DNA from 3 places in the Geotalea daltonii FRC-32 genome. Region 2 is predicted to be linked to each of the others. Evidence: riboswitches for the same ligand, from Rfam matches in the RefSeq annotation. Region 2 holds a riboswitch; each other region holds the start of a gene.
What was found. Region 2 has a riboswitch for molybdenum cofactor ahead of GEOB_RS01350 (porin). Riboswitches for the same ligand answer to the same signal wherever they lie in the genome.

Region 1 (6,434 bases), 1.5 Mb from region 2:
ACATTGCCGGTGGTTCCGGTGGCACCGGCAACTTCACCTCCGGCGTCTCCCAGCCTGACCATCATGCCGGCATAGTACAGGTAATCCTTTGCCGTGAGAAGGTTACGGGCCTCTTCCCTGGTCAACCCCTTGCTTTTCCGCAGTTCCACCAGTGCATCGATGTAGGCTTCGAGTTTTGGCGAGGTTGCCGGATCGAGGATCTCCACTCCCGCAAGATTGACCCCTTTGTTCTGGGCAGCGGCGGAAACCTCCGTCTGATTACCAAGGATGATTATTTTGGCCAAACCTTGTTCCACTATTTTCTGAGCGGCAAAAAGCATCCTCTCGTCATAACTTTCAGGTAGCACGACAGTTTGCAGGTTTTTTTTTGCTTTGGCCTTGATCTGCTCCATTAAGTGCATAACTTTCTCCCATTTGATATTTAGAACAAGATTTGATTTTATACCGCAAGCATTGGGCACGGTCAATAAAAAAAGGCGGTCCGAAAATTAAAAACCCTCTGCCAAGCAGCTGAAGGCAGAGGGTTTGTTGGGCTAATGGTAGTAACAGTTCAAGCAGAGTCGGAGGATTTATTTTGCTGTTTACGATAGGTGCCGCTCTTCCCACCCTCCTTGTAAAGCAGGGTGATCTCGCCAATGGAAATTCCCTTGTCTGCACCTTTGCACATGTCATATATGGCAAGTGCTGCCACGGAAGCCGAAACCATTGCTTCCATCTCCACACCGGTACGTTCGAATGCCCTGACCGTAGCCTCTATGGTGATGACTCCCTTGTTTTCGTCCGTGCTGAACTCAATGGCAGCGTGATGGATGGCAAGGGGATGGGATAAGGGTATCAGTTCCGGGGTCTTCTTGGCGGCAGTGATCCCTGCCAGTCGGGCAACGGCGAAGACATCCCCCTTGCTGATTTTTCCTTCGATTATGGCAGACAGAGTTTCTTTTTTCAGAAAAACCGTTGCTGCAGCAACTGCCGTGCGCAGGGTCGGTTGTTTGCCGCTGACATCGACCATGATTGCCTGGCCCCGGTCGTCAAAGTGGTTGAACATTGATCACCTCGCTTTATGCTTCTTCCATTTCGAAATTGTGGTTAAGGATATGCACGTCAATCTGTTCGCCGGCAGCGAACACCGATTTATCGGCTGGCAGCAGGGCCAGTCCGTCCGCCTGAATCATGGTTCTGACGATGCCGGTTTCCTGGTTGCCGCTGCTGGTCGCCAGGTAGCCATCCTTTCCTTTCCCGAGGGTGACGCGAAGGAAATGCAGCCGCCCGGGTTTCTTGCGGATCTCTTCCGTCAGTGTTGCCTTGTATGTGGGGGAGATAATCCTCTTTCTCCCCATCATCTTCAAAAGCGCCGGTTTTACCAGTTCTTCGAAGGTAATCATGGTCGAAACGGGATTGCCGGGGAGGGAGAAGACGGGGATATTATCTTTCATGGCGAAGGCGGTGGGGCGCCCCGGCTTGATGTCAACCTTCCAGAATAGTTGCCGCACTCCCAGTTCGGTTAGGACCTCCCGCACCAGGTCGCGATCGCCGGCGGAAACGCCTGCAGATGTCAATAGCACATCCGCTTGTAGCCCCTGGCTGAGGAGATGCAAATGGCTTTCCCTGTTATCCCTGGCGATGCCGATGATGACAGGTTCTCCGCCGATTTCCTTGACGGCCGCCGCCAGTGATAACGCATTGCTGTTGATGATTTGCCCTTGTCCAATCTGTCCCCCCAGTTCAACCAGTTCATCACCGGTGGAAACTATGGCAACTCTGAGTCTGCGGAAAACAGGCACCAGGGCAGCGCCCAGAGATGCAAGCATGTTGATGCCCGACGAAGTAATTGCTGTGCCGGCTGCCAGGACCTTGTCTCCAGCCTTGATATCTTCGCCGGCAAAGCGGATATGCTGCCTTTTCTTGACCTGCTCCAGTATCTTTACCGAATCAGTTCCTTCGACGGTTTCCTCGACCGGCACTACTGCATCGGCTCCGGGAGGGATGGGGGCGCCGGTCATGATCTTTATGGCGCAACCCGGTTCCACGGCAGCAGTGGCTACGGCTCCGGCAGGAATATATCCGGTGACCCTGAGCGTTGCCGGCCCTTGGCAGTCTTCGGCCCGGACGGCAAAACCATCCATGGCCGAGTTGTTCCACGGGGGCATGTCCCATGGGGCGGCCATATCCTCGGCGAGAGTCCGGCCTATGGCATCAAGGAGGGCAACACGCTCCATGTTTATGGTTGCAACATTGTCAAGAATGATTTTCCTGGCTTCAGTGAAGGTGGGCATGGAGTTTACCTCGTCTGGCTTCTTAAGATTTTGAGACAAAAGCCTCTACTGCAAAGAAGGGCTATGCAGCAGTAAGGCAATTAACTTGCGGTGAGCCTGCCAGCCTTCCCTGGACGAGGTGAATGCTTTCGGCAAAGAGCAGAGGCTCCCGCGGAGGTTCATGGGTTGCCATGATCACCGTCGTTCCTCCTTGAGGGAGGGAAGCCAATATGTTTTCCATCATTTCCGCAGTTTTCCTGTCGACGCTGCTAAACGGCTCATCGAGCAGCAGCACCAGCGGTTTCAGTATCAGGGCCCTTGCCATTGCCACCCGCTGTGCTTCGCCCCCGGAGAGGTCCAGAACCGGCCTCGCCTGAAAGCCACTCAGTCCGACCGAGTCGAGGGCTTCATCAACCAGCTGCTGTTGCAGTCCATGGGGTATCTTGCGGGCATTGAGTCCATAAGCCACATTGGCAAAGACGGTCCCGGCAAAAAGATACGGGGATTGATGGAGCAGGGTCACTTTTTGTCTGCAGGCAAGCAAGGTGCGGCTTTTCCAATCAACCCCGTGCCCCTCGAAAGAGATATCTCCCGAAGTGGGTGGCGAAAGAAAAGCCAGGATGTTCAGCAGGGTGCTTTTGCCGGCTCCGTTCTGACCGGTCAGCAGATAACAGCGCCCTTGATGAATATCCAGATGATCCAGGTCAAGTACTATATTATTCCTGTAGAACTTACGAATCGATCTCAAAGTGAAGAGCGTGTTCATGGTTTACCTCTGTTGCTGAAGAATGTTCAGTGCCAGGTTGACGAGAAAAGCCACCGCCAGGAGAACAATCCCCAATGCCAGTCCGAAGGCGAATTCTCCCTTGCTGGTTTCCATGGCAATGGCAGTGGTCATGGTACGGGTATAACCGCGAATGTTTCCTCCGAGCATCATGGCAGCGCCTACCTCGGCGATGACTCTTCCAAAGCCGGCAATGACGGCCGCCATCACGCCATACCGCTCTTCACGTACCAGCTGCAGGACCCCTTGCAAAGGGCCAGCTCCCAAAGTGAGAGCCGTGGGAAGGATCCGCTTGTCGGCACCTTCGATGGTACTGAGGGTATAATTGGTAATGATGGGGATGGCCAGCAGTGTCTGTCCCAAAACCATCGCCTTTGGTGTAAAAAGAAGCCCGAACTGCCCGAGAGGTCCTTGGCGGCTTATCATGCCATAGACCACCAGTCCCACAACAACTGTAGGTAGGGCCATCAGCGTGTTAAGCGTTGTCGTCAGGGCTCCTTTCAGCGGAAATGTGCCGATGCCGATAGTAATACCGGCAGGGATGCCGATGACCGATGCAAAAAGCGTTGACCATATGGATACGTAAATGGAAGTCCAGACGGTCGTATAGACCTCCCGGTCCATGGACATGATGAGGCTGAAAGCTGTCTGCAGTGATTCGGAAAAAAACCCCACCTAGTTCATCCCCTCCTGTGGATACAGAATGTACTTAAGGGCCTCTTTGCCAGCGACATTGAAGGCTCCTTACCCCGTGCTTCAGAAATAAAAAAAGGTCCCTTTCTTGATGGAAAGAGACCCCGCGGGTAACGGTTTTTTATGCCGTTCGGTGACTCTCCTTTCCAAAAGGGAGGCGCTGCCGTTTCCAGCAGGACCCAATGGTCGGTTGCCATGGGAATGACAGCTTTGTCATCCCCGGTAGGCAATTACGACTCGGAGATTTAGTTTTTAAAACAGTGTTTTTGTATAATTCAAGTGCATATGGCTGCTAGAAGCCTTGCTGCACAGCGCCCATGTATTAATTTCTTAAAGCATGTATAAAATACCACAAAATTTTTAAAATTTGTGATATTTTTTATCACGGCATTTTGCTAGCTGGTGTCCATCCGGAAACTCCGTATGTGACACTAGCAGTTTCCAGATCGGAAATGAGGGATTTTTTGTCCTGGCAAGTCAATCAAGGGGTTGCGCGGAGGCGTACATCGGTACGCAGCACAAGCAAGCCCGCAGGTTGACACCGCCAGGGCAAAAAAGAGCCGTTTCCGGATGGAAACTAGCTAAAAATAATTGGTGGAGTCAATGAAACTACTTGATACCCATGGCCGTCATATCAACTATCTTCGCCTTTCCGTGACCGACCGCTGCAACTTGCGCTGCAGTTATTGCATGCCTGAGCAGGGGATCGAAAAGCTTTGCCATGGTGATATCCTCAGTTACGAGGATTTGGTCAGCGTGGCCCGGCAGGCTGTTGCCATCGGCATAGAAAAAATTCGCATCACCGGTGGCGAGCCGCTGGTGCGCAGAGACATCATCCGATTTTTAAAGGAACTGTCCGCTGTGCCAGGCCTGAAGCAACTGGTGCTGACCACCAACGGCTTGTTACTGGCGGAAATGGCTGAGGATCTGTTTAAGGCCGGAGTCCAGCGGCTTAATATCAGCCTGGATTCCCTGAAGGAGCAGACTTTTGCCCACATTACCCGCGGTGGTGACGTGCACAGAGTCCTGAGAGGATTGGACGCAGCTGAAGCAGCCGGTTTCCCGCCCCATAAGATCAACATGGTGGTGATGCGTGGCATCAATGACGAAGAGGTGCTGGATTTTGCGGCTATGACCTTGGAGCGCCCCTATGCTGTGCGTTTCATCGAATACATGCCGACCTTGCAGGCTGACAACTGGCGAGACCTGTCAGTTTCCGGAAGTGAGATTTTAGAGCGGATCGGCAAGAGATATGAGTTGGTCCCCTATGGCAGCCAGGAACTGTCCGGCCCGTCACGGAATTTCAAGATCAAAGGGTCTGCCGGCTCAATCGGCATCATTACTCCTATTTCCGGGCATTTCTGTAGCGACTGCAACCGCATCAGGGTCACTTCTGCCGGAATGGCCAAGGGCTGCCTGCTGTCCGGGGATGGTATGGATCTTAAGCCGCTTCTGAGACTGGGAGACGAAAAACGGCTGCGGGAGGCGTTACGACAGATTGTTGCCGGCAAGCCGGACCGGCATGGCCTGGATGATAACAACAAGGAATTGCAGCCCTTCGCCATGTCAAGGGTCGGGGGCTAGGAAAGGATATGAAAGATATGTCGGCAAAGGTACTAGCAGTATGCATCAGTGAGAAAAAAGGGGAGCGGAAGACTCCGGTTGCTTCGGTGGAGTTGAAGGAGAATCACGGGGTTGTCGGTGATGCCCATGCCGGTGATTGGCACCGTCAGGTGAGCCTTTTGGCAATGGAGAGCATCCGCAAGATGCAGGCGCTGGGACTTTCCGTTGATACTGGAGATTTTGCCGAGAACATAACAACCGAAGGGATAGAGTTGGTCTCTCTGCCCATCGGCACCAGGCTCACCATCGGACCCACGGAAATGGAAGTTACCCAGATCGGCAAAGAGTGCCATACCCGCTGTGCCATCTACTACCAGGCCGGTGACTGCGTCATGCCCAAGGAAGGGATCTTTGCCAGGGTCATTACCGGCGGCACGATCAAGCCCGGTGATGGGATTGCGGTGAAGGAGCGTTGATTGGTGATTGGTGATTGGTGATTGGTGAGGTGGTAACTTCGAACTTCGAACTTCGAACCTAGAACCTAGAACCTAGAACCTGCCTTTAATAGGCAGCGAAACCTTAAAGGTGCTTCCTTTCCCCGCTTTGCTTTCTACCCGAATTGTCCCGCCGTGGTCATTGACGATACCGTATGATACTGACAGGCCCAACCCCGTGCCGTTTGCCTTGGTGGTAAAGAAGGGGTTGAATATCTGCTGTAGATTATCTGCCTCTATGCCGGTGCCGGTGTCGGCAATCATTATCTCTGTCTGCTCCCGTTGACGGTCCAGCTGAGTTCTTACCGTCAGGATACCCCCCTTGTCCATCGCCTGAATCGCATTTAGCACCAGATTCGTCAAAACCTGTCGGATCTGTTCACTGTCCCCCTCCAGGATGGGCAACCCCGGCTCATATTCCTTGATAATACGGATATGGGAAAGGGGCACCTGGTGCACGATCTGAGCGAGAATTTCCTCCATCAGCTCATTGACCCGCACGTGCCCCAGCTGTTTCTTTTCCTGGCGGGCGAATCTGAGCAGGTTGCCGACGATGCGCTCCACTCGCCCCACCTGCTGATAAATGGTATCCACCTCGTCCCGGTTGTCCGCCCCTTCCGGCACCGACATCTGCAGCAATTCCGTGTT
Region 2 (6,434 bases):
ACTTCTTCAAGGACGCGGGCGCTCTTCTGGTCCACGTTGGCCAGCGGCTCATCCAGGAGCAGCAACTTCGGCCTCAGTGCCAGCGCCCTGGCCATGGCTACCCGCTGGGCTTCGCCCCCCGACAGTTCCGTGTGCTTGCGCAATTGGAATCCGTCAAGCCCGACAGTAGCCAGGGTTTCAGACACAACTTCCTGTGCCTTGGCACCTCCCATGCCTCGCAGGGAAAGGCCATACGCGACATTATCGTAAACGTTGCCGCGAAAAAGGTAGGGGGACTGGTGGAGAAGGGTGACTTGCCGGCGCAAACGGGTCATTGTTCCCCTCTTCCAATCGACCCGCTCGCCGGAGAAAAGCAGTTCCCCTCGATCCGGGCGAGTCAAAAAACCCAGTATGTTTAGAAGAGTGCTCTTGCCGGAGCCGTTCGGCCCGGCAAGAAGATACAACTCACCCTCCCCTATGGCCAGCCGGTTCAGCTGCAAGGCAATTGTGTTGCCATAATTCTTCGCTACGTTTTGCAGTTCGATGATGTTCTGCATAGGCCTGCCTTTATGGCGCTACTTCTTGCCGTAGATGAAAAACACCGGCTCCCCGTATGCCTTGTAACCGGCAATGATTTTCTGGCCCTCCGGTCCGGTCACATACTCGATAAACTTCATTGCCAGGTCGTACTTCACATGGGGATGTTTCCTGGGATTTACGGCTATGACCCCATAGGGATTGAAAAGCCCCTTCTCCCCCTGGAAGAGGACGGTCAGATCGGTCTTCTTTCCCTTGAAAGCGTTGTAGGTCCCGCGATCAGTCAGGGTGTAGCCTCGGCGCTCGGTTGCCATGGTAATGACCGGCCCCATCCCCTGGCCCGCCTCCACATACCACCCCCCCTTCGGCGCAATTCCGGCCGCCTGCCAGAGATCCTTTTCCTTGATGTGGGTTCCCGATTTGTCTCCACGGGAAACAAAGGTGGCTCCTTTGGCGGCAATCATCTGCAGCGCCTCGGCAGCGGTTTTGGCCCTGGCTATTCCGGCCGGATCATCCTTCGGCCCGATGATGACGAAATCGTTGTACATGACGTCGCGGCGGTTGACGCCGAAACCGTCGGCAATGAATTTGTCTTCCAGCTTCCTGGCATGGACGAAGACCACATCCACGTCGCCAGCTTCACCCAGCTTGAGGGACTGGCCGGTGCCGACGGCGATAACGTCCACCTGGCAGTTATTTTTCTTCTCGAAGGGTGGCAGGAGCACCTTCAAAAGCCCCGAATCCTGGGTCGAAGTGGTAGTGGACATCTTCAGGCGTTCTTCGGCTCCGGCCGAAGCGCAGAAGAAAGCAAGGGAGGTCAATGTTAATAAAAGGATACGCCACTGTTTCATTGTTTTCTCCTTTTCCCATAAGTTACTTACATTTTATCCGAATCTGCCCGTATTTGTTCTGGAGTGGAGGGGTAAGGTTTTCCGGGAAACAGGGGGCAAGCCCCCTGTCTTTTTAACTGTTTTTAAAAGATCACCTGTGCCTGGAGGCGATAGATCATATCATCCGTTCGGCCTTTGCTCTGGTCGTGGCTGTTGGTGACATCCCCCTGCAGCTTCAGGTTGTGCTTGTTGAAATAGTAGGAAATGGCTCCCTGGGTGTCGACCTGCTGATCGTTGGCCTTGTCCCGGTTGGGATCGACGAAGGAGTAGCGGAAGGCCAGCTCCAGTTTCCTCGGAATGATGCAGTAACCGGCCTGAGCATAGAAGCCGTGGGCACGGAGGGTCTTGTCGCTGGTGTGGCCGTCGGCCTGCCCCAACAGGTACTCGGCCTGGGTGGAGGCGCCAAGCCATTTGAAAGCGGCATCGACGCCGTAGCCGTTGATGTCGATCTTTTCCCCGTTTGCAAAGGTACCAATTCCTTTGCCGAGCCAGCCGGTTGAACCGGCTAACGTAACATTGTTGGTTTCGAAGGCGGTAGCTGTGCTTTTCTGCAGGGTATTACGATAATAGTTGGCTCCCACCGAAAGGAGAGGTTTTTCGCTCTGATCCAGGTCCCCTTCGGCATAGGCCATCTTACCGAATGGGTTTGCGGTTATCCTGGCGGCATAGGCATTGTCGTTGGAGGTACGGAAGGTACTCTGGCCGGCGCCGCCATAATAACCCAGCTCGTAGGTGGCGATGCCGCCGGCCACAGCTCCGTGAACCTTGACTCCAGCCTCATAACCGGGGCGGAACATGTCCGAAGCGGTGGAGCGGTCGACGAACTGCTGGGAACCGGAAGAATTCAGCCATTGCCGGCCGAACGGCACCTTGGTCTGCCCGGCCAGAACCTGAGCTTCGTCGACAAACCGGTAATTCAGGTAGGCATGATCCAGGAGCTTCGATGAGCCACCCTGAACAAAATCCACCTGGAGCAGGTAAGTGAGGTCCTTGGTGTAGGCGTAGCCATTCAGCCAGAACTTCATGCGCTTGACCTCAAACTTGTTGGAGTCCCTGCTGGTACCGTTGTCGTCGGCATCCGTGAAGGTGTAACGGGTCTGGAGCCTTCCTCCCAAAGAAAGCTGAAACTTTTCGTCGGCAGAGGTCAGGGTGAACCCCTTGCCCGGCTTGTAATTCAGCGCCTTGCTCCTGGTTACTTCCTTGTAATCCTCTTCGGTGATGACCCCTTTCTCCTTGAGCACATCCTCAAGCGTTTTGGCATGAACACCCGGGATGAGCACCAGGCCCATTGCCACCACTGTTGCTGCTAAGCTGCGTTTCTTCATCGTACCCTCCTGTTTTCTAATAACAGGGGAAAAGGTCTCCCCCAAATGCATCAAAGAGTCTGTCCGCAGATGGAAAGAGGCCTTTGGATACAGGAACAGGTCCGGTACTTTGAGGCTCTCCTTTCCAAAAGGGAGGCACAGCCGTTTCCAGCGGCACCCTAGCCGGTCGCCATGGGAAAACTACCCTTTAGGCGGCGTGGCTCGGAGAGTTGAGAATCATTTATCTGGTTTTGAAGTCATGTTCGAAGCACGTGATCAGCCACAAACAAAAAGGGCTCCTTTGGATAAAGGAGCCCCTAGAACGCAATCATAGCGTGGCGAGAGGTTCTCCTTTTCAAAGGAAGGTCCTGCCGTTTCCAGCAGAGCCCACAGGCCTGACACCATGGGGAATATTCCCGGTAGGCGGACAGGCTCGGAGAAAGTTCGAGCATTCAATTGTGGTAAACTAGTACCATTATGTCATTAATCTGTCAAGCAGTAAATCGGCCCTATGCCTTTACGGCAAGTATGACACTGGAGGCCTTGAAGATGGCGCTGACCTGATCCCCTTCCTGCAATGCCATGGCAGCGACGCTCCCTTTGGTGATGATGGAGGTGATGATACCACTCCCCTGCAGTTGTATGGAGATCTCTGCATTGACACTGCCCTGTGCGATTTTCTTGACCGTGCCCTGCAGGACGTTACGGGCGCTGAATTTGAGCCCGGTGTTTCCCTTGGCGATAATAACCAGCGGGGCCTTGACAAGGGCGAATGCCTCCATGCCTTCCTTGATTCCCATTTCTTCCAGGCTGGCATTGGTAATGACCGCTGCAATCGTTTCCCCTCCATCAAGGGAAAGTTCAACCTCGGAGTTTATTGCCCCTTTTCTGACCGTTGTAACCTTGCCCGACAGGAGATTTCTCGCACTGATGTTCATGGTGACATCCTCCTCAAAATGGAGTTTCCACTTTGAGTATGTCTCCGTATGCCTTGATGTCAACAGGAGAGTAATTACGCCGCACGCACCAGCTCCGCAAGCGCCGCATACGAGACATCGAAAATCTCCATCTCCAGGAGGTCGATGCTTAACTTCCGATGACGCAGGAGCTCCCCTTTGCCGAGGAGGATCTTGCAGACCTCCGCCACCTGCAGGCTCGCTACCACCGCCGGAGTGAAGGAGGGGTTGCCCAGCTGCTTTTCGATTCCCTTCCCTTCCACCCAGTTGCGATAGGTGCGCTGGATGGTGGTGTCCCCCGGCAGCTGGGTAGCAACGTGGCCGTACCAGCCGCCGATGGCCCCGTAGACCATGGGGATGTCCATCTCGCTGCAAACTTCCGCCAGTTCCAGGCGATAGGCGATGCTGTCCAGGGCGTCGACCGCAACCGTCACCCCCTGCAGGAGTTGCTTCCCGTTGGCGGTGGTGAAAGCCTCCTGGACCGGTACCAGGTTGACCGCCGGATTTATCTCGCTGACGCGGGCCGCAGCAGCCTCAACCTTAGGCTTGCCGAGGGCATGGGGGCTCGAAAACAGTTGTCGGTTGAGGTTGTGTTCCTCGAAGATGTCCGGATCGATGGCGACAATCTGCCCGACCCCCAGCCTGGCCAGTTCCTCGATGATGTAGCCCCCCAGGCCGCCGCAGCCGATGACCGCCACCCGGCTGTTGAACAGCTGTCGCTGCTCGATGGTGGAAACCGTGGTGCGGTTGCGCTGGTAGCGGGCTGGCAACAGCCCCTTCTCCAGGATCAGGCTTTCCACTTGCCCGTAGCTCAAGCCGAACTGCCGGACCGCTTCCGATTGGGCAGACCAGGGCACAAGGTCCCCTTCCGCCTTGCTCCACAGGTACTGCAGCACTGCATCCATATCAACCCCCTCCTACCAGCGGGAAAAGTGAAAGAGTATCGGCCTGCGCCAACTGCTGCTCCAGGGGAACATGCCGGCCATTGATCAGGACGATGCCGATCTCCTCTTCCGTAAGCCCCAGGCTGGCAACGATCCTGCGGCAATCCGTCCCTTCAGGCCACTCCTGGTTGTCGATCTTGAACCGGCCGTTTCTGAAGGTGGCAAATAGTTTGACGGTAATATTCACGATAGCCTCACATACTGGTGTCCCCCGGCATCATCGATGACGCCGGGGGACAGGGGTTTTACCATTGTTTAGAAGTTCCAGAACTCGTCGATTTCCTCATCGCTGAAGTCCCAGACCGCATTGTGAGGCGCCACCGGCTCCGTCTTGAAGAACTCGGGCAGACGGTCGTGCTCCTTGGTGAAGCCCGCCTCGATATTGAATTGGCGCTCGGTCTTCAGCACCTGTTTTCCCAGGTCGGTGACATCGTCCCCGGTAAGCGAGATGCCGAAGCGGGCATTGATCATGTCGATCAGGGCGGGAAGGCATTCGGGAATATCCAGGGCCGGGAAGGCGACGAAGATGCACATGCCGGTGGAATCGACGGCTGCGGTGGCAATCTGCAGGTTGCGGGAAAGCTCGACTTGGCCGTCCTTCTTCAACGGATCGACGAAACCTCCCACATTAAGGATGTTGGTGGCGATGGTGTAACCGGAGGTGTGGTCCGCTCCCATGGTGGAAGTGGCGTAGGTGATGCCGATCCCCTTGACCGAACGGGGGTCATAGGCGGGAATCGCCTGGTTCTTCACCACCGGGACCCTTGTAACGCCGTAGGCCTTGCCGACGCTGGCGGCGCCGCCACCCAGGATGCGGCCGAGGGGTGTGCCTGTGCCGATTTCGTCCCTGAGCAGGCGCAGCATCTCCTTGCTGTCGCCAAAGGAAAGAATGCCTGCCTCCATGGCCACGCCGAACATGACCGCCGTCTCGATGGAATCGACGCCGATATCGTCCATGATGTTGTCCGCCAGGGCGATGTCATCCAGGTTGTCGATGCAGCAGTCGGCGCCGAGCCCCCAGATGGTCTCGTATTCGAAACCGGAGGTAACGTACTTGCCATCCTTGTCGTGGTAGACCTGGGAGCACTGGATGATGCAGCCGGCGTGACAGCCGTGCTTCGGCTTGCCACCGCGGGCAACGATGGTATCGTGCAAGGTCTCACCCGAGATCTTGTCGTGCCCCTCGAACTGGCCGAGGGTGAAGTTTTTCGTCGGCAGCCCCCCCGCCTCGTTGAGGATGTTGACGAGAACGTTGGTGCCGTAAGTGGGGAGCCCCTCGCCGCTGACCGGATGATCCAGGAGCGCCTTGGCAAAGGTGCGGGCGGCCACCTTGAATTTCTCCGGGTCGGCAATCTTCACGCCCGGTGCCCCTTCGTCATTGATGGTGATGAACTTGATCTTCTTGGAACCCATGACGGCCCCCAGCCCGCCACGGCCATGGCTGCGGATCTTGCTGTCCGGGTCCTTGACCGAGATGTTGGCGGCGGTCATCTTCAGCTCACCTGCCGGACCGATGGTGAGGATGCCGGTCTTCTTGCCGAGGCGGGCTTCCAGTGCCTCGATGACGGCGAAGTTGCCCTTGCCGATCAGCTCGCTCTCCTCCTGCACAGTGACGCCGTCCTTGGAGACATGGAGGCTGTACCACTTGTCCGCTTTGGGCAGCCCCTCGATGATCAGGGCCTTGACCCCAAGGCGGGCCAGCATCTGGGCCGCAGTGCCGCCGGCGTTCGATTCTTTGATGGTGCCCGTAAGCGGGCTCTTGGCCCCTGCAGAGAGGCGGCCTGAGTTGGCGGCAGGGGTACCGGTGAGAAGCCCGGGGGCAAA
Region 3 (6,434 bases), 200 kb from region 2:
AACGGCCAGATCGTTCTCGATCTCAAGAACATGAAAAAGGTAATCGAGGTCGACAAGGAACTGGGCTACTGCCTGGTGGAACCGGGGGTAACCTACGGCGAGCTGCAGCAGTACCTGAAGAATAACAAAATCGATCTCTGGCTCGATGCCCCGGCCTCTGCCGCTGGGATGAGCGTCGTCGGAAACATTCTGGAGCGTGGCGCCGGCTACACTCCCTATAGTGAAGATTTCCTCTTCTCCTGTGGAATGGAAGTGGTGCTTGCCGATGGCAACCTGTTCCGGACCGGCATGGGAGGGATTCCCAAATCGACCAGCTGGCAGGTGTTCAAATGGGGATTTGGCCCCTATGTTGATGGGCTCTTCTCCCAGGGGAATAACGGCATCGTCACCAAGCTCGGCACCTGGCTGATGGGGGCGCCTCCTCCCGGAGGGTACATGCCATTCTGCATCAAATTCCCGAAGGTGGAAATGATCAGCGAGATCATCAAACCCCTCATGTTTCTGCGTGAAACCCAGATCGTGCCCAATGCCGCTGCACTGGTCAATGCCGGCTGGGAAGCGGCAACCGTCTTCAGTGCCAATGGGAAAAGCAACGGCAGCTTCGTGAGAAACGGCGGAGGCCCGGTTCCCACTAAAAAGCTCATGGACAGCTACCGGGTCGGGGCCTGGAATCTTTACGGCGCCGTCTACGGCTCTCCCGAGCAGGTGGCACTGAACTGGATGTATGTATCCGGCACCTTCAAGCAGGCCTTCGGCAACAAGATTCAGATCATTACCGAAAAGGAGGCCAAGGGAGACCCGGTCTTCGAATATCGAAAACAGTTGATGATGGGGGGCGTTACCCAGCAGAACCCCCTTGACAAATGGCGCGCCGGCGGCGGCTCAATGCTCTTCTGCCCCACTGCAGCGGCCCGCCCGGCCGAATGCGCACAGCAGGTCAAGGTGGCCACCGAAATCATCAACCGGCATGGCTTCGATTATCTCAGCGAGTTCAGCTTCTTCTGGCGCGATGCACGCCACGTCATGGACTTACGTTTCAACAACGCTGATCCGGCTGAATCGAAGCGTGCCTATAAATGCTACGACGAGTTGGTGGGATCCTTCATCAAGCATGGCTGGGCGATCAACCGCACCAACACCGCTTTCATGAACAAGGTTTCCGATTCCTACGGTCCGGCCATGGCCAGACTCAACCGCACCATCAAAAAGGCACTGGACCCGAACAACATCCTGGCACCGGGCAAATCCGGCATCACATTAGGCTGATTTCTTTCAATAGCAGTTACAGGAGGCTCACATGAAGCTGGTAAAAGGTTTGGTTTTTGTTTGCTTGGCAACGCTCGTTCTGCTCCAGCCGGCCTGGGCATTCAATTCAAGTTCTTTCAACGGTACGGCTGACTTCTACGCCGGCGCCGCCCCCCCTCCGGGGCTGCACCTCATCGACTACAACGTCTATATGGACATAAGAAAAGTGGAAAACAAGGGACAGGGATTAACGGACGGGACCGGAACGCTTACCGCCCTCGCCTTCCGTCCGATCTACGTGGCGGAAAAGGGACTTCTCGGCGGCAACCTTCTGTTCCACTCCATCATTCCCCTGCTGTCAATGGAGGCTAACGTAACCGCACAGACACCTGGCGGGCCAATCACCGTACAAGGGCATGACGGCGGTCTGGGAGATATCTACTTCGGTATAGGCAATGCCTGGCACACTCCGGTCTGGCACTGGCTGACGGTATTGGACATCATTACCCCCACCGGCCATTTCGATCCTAACAAGCCCATGAATGCCGGCAATAATGCCTTCGTCATCGAACCGGTGGTAGCCGTAACCGGTCTCTTTGCCAACGGCTTCGAAACCAGCGCCAAGCTCATGTACTCCATTCCCACCAAGAACGGCGATTATGTGGAACCGGGCACCCTACTCAAAGGCTATAAGACCGGCCAGGCGATACACATGGACTACAACGTCAACTACGCCCTGACCAAGGATTTTAAACTCGGCGTCACCGGCTGGATCTGGCAGGGGCTGGAAAGCGACGAGATCGGCGGCGTGAAACGGCATGACACCAAGGACTTCGAGTTCTCCATGGGCCCGGCCATGCGCTACCAGAACGGCAAGTTCGGCCTTGTGGGCAAATACGTGGTGCCGATTTCCGCCGAAAACCGCATCGAAGCAAACCAGCTCTGGGTAGACCTGATTTATTCCTTCTGAGGATGCAGAACCGGCGCCTAATTTTTACAAAACGCAATCAAGCGAGGGAGAACATGACAACGGACAAGAAAATACTGATTGTTAATCCTGGTTCCACTTCAACCAAAATCGGCGTTTTCACCCAGGGGAAAATGGTCATCAACCAGTCGGTAAAACATGACGACGCCGAGTTGCGGAAGTTTCCCACCATCTGGGACCAATATGATTTTCGCCGGGACGCCATCTTCAAGGTTCTGCAGGACAATGATCTATCCATGGGAGAAATGGACGCCATCGCCTGTCGGGGTGGCAATGTGAGGCCCCTTCCCGGCGGCATCTACCGGATCTGCCCTAAAATGATCGAGGACATGAAGAGCGGCATCTACGGCGGACACCCCATCAATGTCGGGGGGCTGGTCGCCTTCGACCTGGGAAACCAGTTCAACATTCCGGTGCTCACTGCCGACCCCCCCATGACCGATGAGTTGTGCACTTCGGCCAGGTACAGCGGCATCCCCCAGATCAGCAGGCAGAGCAGCTTCCATGCCCTGAACCAGAAGGCAACTGCCCGGAAAATTGCCGCCGAGCTGGGTAAAAAATATGAGGAGGCGAACCTGATCGTCACCCATCTGGGTGGCGGGATTTCAGTGGGAGCCCACCGCAGAGGGAAGATCATAGATGTCAACAATGCCCTCGACGGTGACGGCCCGTTTTCGCCGGAGCGGGCAGGATCGCTTCCCGCCGGCGATTTGGTCAAACTCTGCTTCAGCGGCGAGTACAGCAAGAAGGAAGTGCTGAAAATGCTCACCGGTGGCGGCGGTCTCTATGCCTATCTGGGGACCACCGATGCCCAGGAGATCGAGCGGCGAATCGCCGCGGGAGACCAGAAGGCAGCCCAGGTCTACGAGGCAATGATCTATCAGGTAGCCAAGGAGATCGGCGCCTGCGCCGCGGTACTTGAAGGGGAAGTAGACGCCATCGCCCTGACAGGAAGTTTGGTGTATTCAAAGATGCTGCTGAACAGCCTGCAAAAAAAAATCTCATTCATTGCTCCCGTTCTTCTCAATCCGGGCGAAAACGAGATGGAAGCCCTGGCCGACGCGGCCATGCGATATTTCAACAACGAAGAGGCGCTGTCCATCTATAAGCAGGAGCAGGCGGCATGAGCAGCGGAACAACAAAAAGCATCAGCGCTAATCTTCCGTCACTAGTTCCCCCCTTTATAAAGGGGGACTTGGTCATCGGGCGGAAGAATGACGCTAATCAGTAAAAGAAATGAAGTCCAAATATGCATAAAGGAGAAAGACCATGGGAAGACTATCAGGAAAGGTTGCCATCATCACCGGGGGGGCACAGGGAATCGGTGCGGCATACGCGGTGGGCCTGGCGAAAGAAGGGGCAAAGATCGTCATTGCCGATGTCCTTGACGGGCAGAAGGCGGTGGAGGCAGTGAAAAAGGCTGGCAGCGACGCCATTTACGTCAAAACCGATGTCAGCAACCAGGAGCAGTGCGATGCCATGGCCAAGGCGGCCCAGGAAAAATTCGGCTCGGTGGACATACTGCTCAACAACGCTGCCATCTTCGGAAGCATTGTCTTGAAACCGTTTACCGAATGTACCTCCCAGGAATTCATGAAGGTCCTGGAGATCAACGTCCTCGGCCAGTTCAACTGCATGAAGGCGGTATTTCCCCACATGAAGGCCAAGGGGGGCAAGATCATCAACATCGGTTCCTCATCCATCAATGAAGGGGTTCCCGGCATGCCCCATTATGTGGCATCCAAGGGCGCCATCATGGCCCTTACCCGCTCAATGGCCCGTGAGATGGGTGATTACAAGATCAACGTCAACACAATTGCCCCCGGCTTCACCCATTCCGACGGCGGCAACAATTTCGACAAGAACAAGAAGCTGGATCTGCCCCCCCTGGAAGAGCTCCAACTCCAGGCTCGCTGCCTGAAGCGGGAAGCGGTGCCGGAGGACCTGGTCGGCCTGGCGCTCTTCCTCGCCAGCGACGACAGCGCCTTCATCACCGGCCAAATGATCGTCCATGACGGCGGCCTGTCGTTCCACTAACGTATGACAAAACAAGTCTCCGAGCCTCCATTGCCTAAAGGGCGTCAAACCCCACGGCATGGAGGCCTGCAGGCCGGGCCGGAAACGGCCGGACCTCCCTTTCGGAAAGGAGACTGCAAATAATCACTGAAAGGGAGACTCCCCATGAACAAGATCCTTCGCGTCAACATGACGACTCTCACCACCGGCACCGAATCGGTACCAAAGGAATGGGCAGCTCTCGGCGGTCGCGCCCTGACTTCCACCATCGTGGCCAAGGAGGTTCCCCCCACCTGCCACCCCCTTGGGGAAAACAACAAGCTGGTCTTTGCCCCTGGACTGTTGAGCGGCACCACTGCCGCTAACAGCGGGCGCTTTTCCGCAGGCGCCAAAAGCCCCCTCACCGGCACTATCAAGGAAAGCAATGCCGGCGGGTTGGCCGCCCAGATGTTCGCCCGCCTGGGGATCAAGGCGCTGATCATTGAAGGTCTGCCCAAAGGAAACAACTGGCACAGCCTGCACGTCAACAAGGATGGAGTATCCATCGCCGAAGAGTCGGAGCTGATCGGCAAGGGGAATTTTGCCGTCGTCGAAACCCTTGAAAAGAGGCTCGGCAAGAAAACAGGGGTCATCACCATCGGCCCGGCTGGCGAGATGAAGATGCTGGCCGCCAACATCTCGGTGAAGGACTCGGACAGCAAGCTGCGCAGCCACGGCCGTGGCGGCCTTGGAGCGGTAATGGGCTCGAAGAGGATCAAGTTTATTTCCATCGACGACAGCGATGCCCCCGGCATCAAGCTGGCCGATCCGACAAAATTCACCACCGCCGCCAGGGTCTTTGCCAAGGCCATCCTCGAACACCCAGGGACCGGCCAGGGGCTGCCCACCTTCGGCACCGCGGAAATGGTCAACATCGTCAACGAGGCAGGGGGACTTCCCACCCGCAACTTTACCTATGGTCGTTACGAAGGGCACGAGAAGATCTCCGGCGAGACTTTGCGGGAAACCATCATCGAGCGCGGTGGCAAACCGAAGCATGGCTGCCAGCCTGGCTGCATCATCCAATGCTCCCAGGTCTACCACGACAAGCAGGGCAATTACGTCACCTCCGGCTTCGAGTATGAGACCATTGAAACACTGGGAGCCAACGCCGGTCTTGGCGATCTTGACCAGATTGCGACTGCCGACAGTATCATGGACGACATCGGCGTCGATTCCATCGAGACCTCGATCGCTTTCGGCGTAGCCATGGAGGCAGGAGTGCTCCCTTTCGGCGACGGTGAAGGGGTACTCCGCATCCTGAAGGAAGATATCGGTAAGGGGACACCCCTCGGCCGGATCATCGGCAGCGGCGCCGGTCATGTGGGCAAGGTATACGGCGTCACACGGGTACCGGTGGTGAAAAACCAGGCCATTCCTGCCTATGACCCCCGATCTATCAAGGGTATCGGCATCACCTACGCCACCAGCACCATGGGTGCAGACCACACGATGGGCTATGCCGTCGCCACCAATCTGATGGGTGTCGGTGGAGGCATTGTCGATCCCTTGAAGAAGGATGGTCAAGTTGAGTTGTCCCGTCACCTGCAGATCGTCACCGTCATGCTCGACTCCATCGGCCTCTGCCTATTCATAGGTTTTCCCGCAGCAGATATTCCCACCTGCGTCCCGGCTTTGCTCGACATGCTCAATGCCCGCTTCGGCCTGGAGCTTACCCCAGACTGGATTGGCGGCCTGGGGGTCAATACCTTGAAGACCGAGCGTGCCTTCAATCTGGCGGCCGGTTTCACCAACAAGGATGATCGGCTGCCGGAGTTCTTCAGGGAACCGCTTCCACCCCACAATGCCGTGTGGGATTTTACCGATGAGGAAATCGATGCGTTCTGGAATTTCTAGATCGGGATGAAAGGGCTGCGCAATGGACATAACCGTAAAATTGTTCGCCACATTCCGCTTCGGACGTTTTGCCGCAGCAACAAGGCAATACCCACCAAGCACGCAGATCAGCGAGATTATCGATGAACTGCAGATTCCGGTTTCTGAAATCAGCATGATCATGCTCAACGGCAGACATGCCGATCCGGATCAACGGCTGAGGGATGGTGACAGTCTTGCCCTCTTTCCTTTGGTGGCAGGAGGCTGACATGGATGAATTGCGCCAATTCCTTGCAGAGCGGGCGGAAAA

Region 1: it holds a riboswitch for molybdenum cofactor, as region 2 does, so the genes downstream of both, GEOB_RS08100 (ABC transporter permease) here and GEOB_RS01350 (porin) in region 2, are expected to answer to the same signal.
Region 3: it holds a riboswitch for molybdenum cofactor, as region 2 does, so the genes downstream of both, GEOB_RS00555 (aldehyde ferredoxin oxidoreductase C-terminal domain-containing protein) here and GEOB_RS01350 (porin) in region 2, are expected to answer to the same signal.

The regions. Positions count from the first base shown of each region.
Region 1 is NC_011979.1:1,794,385-1,800,818, forward strand. It holds gene pta (phosphate acetyltransferase) at 1-401, opposite strand, end outside; gene moaC (cyclic pyranopterin monophosphate synthase MoaC) at 551-1,045, opposite strand; gene GEOB_RS08090 (molybdopterin molybdotransferase MoeA) at 1,059-2,273, opposite strand; gene GEOB_RS08095 (energy-coupling factor ABC transporter ATP-binding protein) at 2,335-3,018, opposite strand; gene GEOB_RS08100 (ABC transporter permease) at 3,022-3,711, opposite strand; molybdenum cofactor riboswitch at 3,853-3,984, opposite strand; gene moaA (GTP 3',8-cyclase MoaA) at 4,333-5,313, shown strand; gene GEOB_RS08110 (MOSC domain-containing protein) at 5,331-5,768, shown strand; gene GEOB_RS08115 (cache domain-containing protein) at 5,841-6,434, opposite strand, start outside.
Region 2 is NC_011979.1:332,976-339,409, reverse strand. It holds gene GEOB_RS01360 (ATP-binding cassette domain-containing protein) at 1-536, opposite strand, end outside; gene GEOB_RS01355 (substrate-binding domain-containing protein) at 555-1,367, opposite strand; gene GEOB_RS01350 (porin) at 1,490-2,731, opposite strand; molybdenum cofactor riboswitch at 2,833-2,950, opposite strand; molybdenum cofactor riboswitch at 3,043-3,161, opposite strand; gene GEOB_RS01345 (TOBE domain-containing protein) at 3,220-3,648, opposite strand; gene GEOB_RS01340 (HesA/MoeB/ThiF family protein) at 3,723-4,571, opposite strand; gene GEOB_RS01335 (MoaD/ThiS family protein) at 4,573-4,797, opposite strand; gene GEOB_RS01330 (aldehyde ferredoxin oxidoreductase family protein) at 4,866-6,434, opposite strand, start outside.
Region 3 is NC_011979.1:135,771-142,204, reverse strand. It holds gene GEOB_RS00575 (FAD-binding oxidoreductase) at 1-1,266, shown strand, start outside; gene GEOB_RS00570 (SphA family protein) at 1,298-2,215, shown strand; gene buk (butyrate kinase) at 2,269-3,360, shown strand; gene GEOB_RS00560 (SDR family NAD(P)-dependent oxidoreductase) at 3,503-4,270, shown strand; molybdenum cofactor riboswitch at 4,276-4,398, shown strand; gene GEOB_RS00555 (aldehyde ferredoxin oxidoreductase C-terminal domain-containing protein) at 4,415-6,145, shown strand; gene GEOB_RS00550 (MoaD/ThiS family protein) at 6,168-6,392, shown strand; gene GEOB_RS00545 (HesA/MoeB/ThiF family protein) at 6,394-6,434, shown strand, end outside.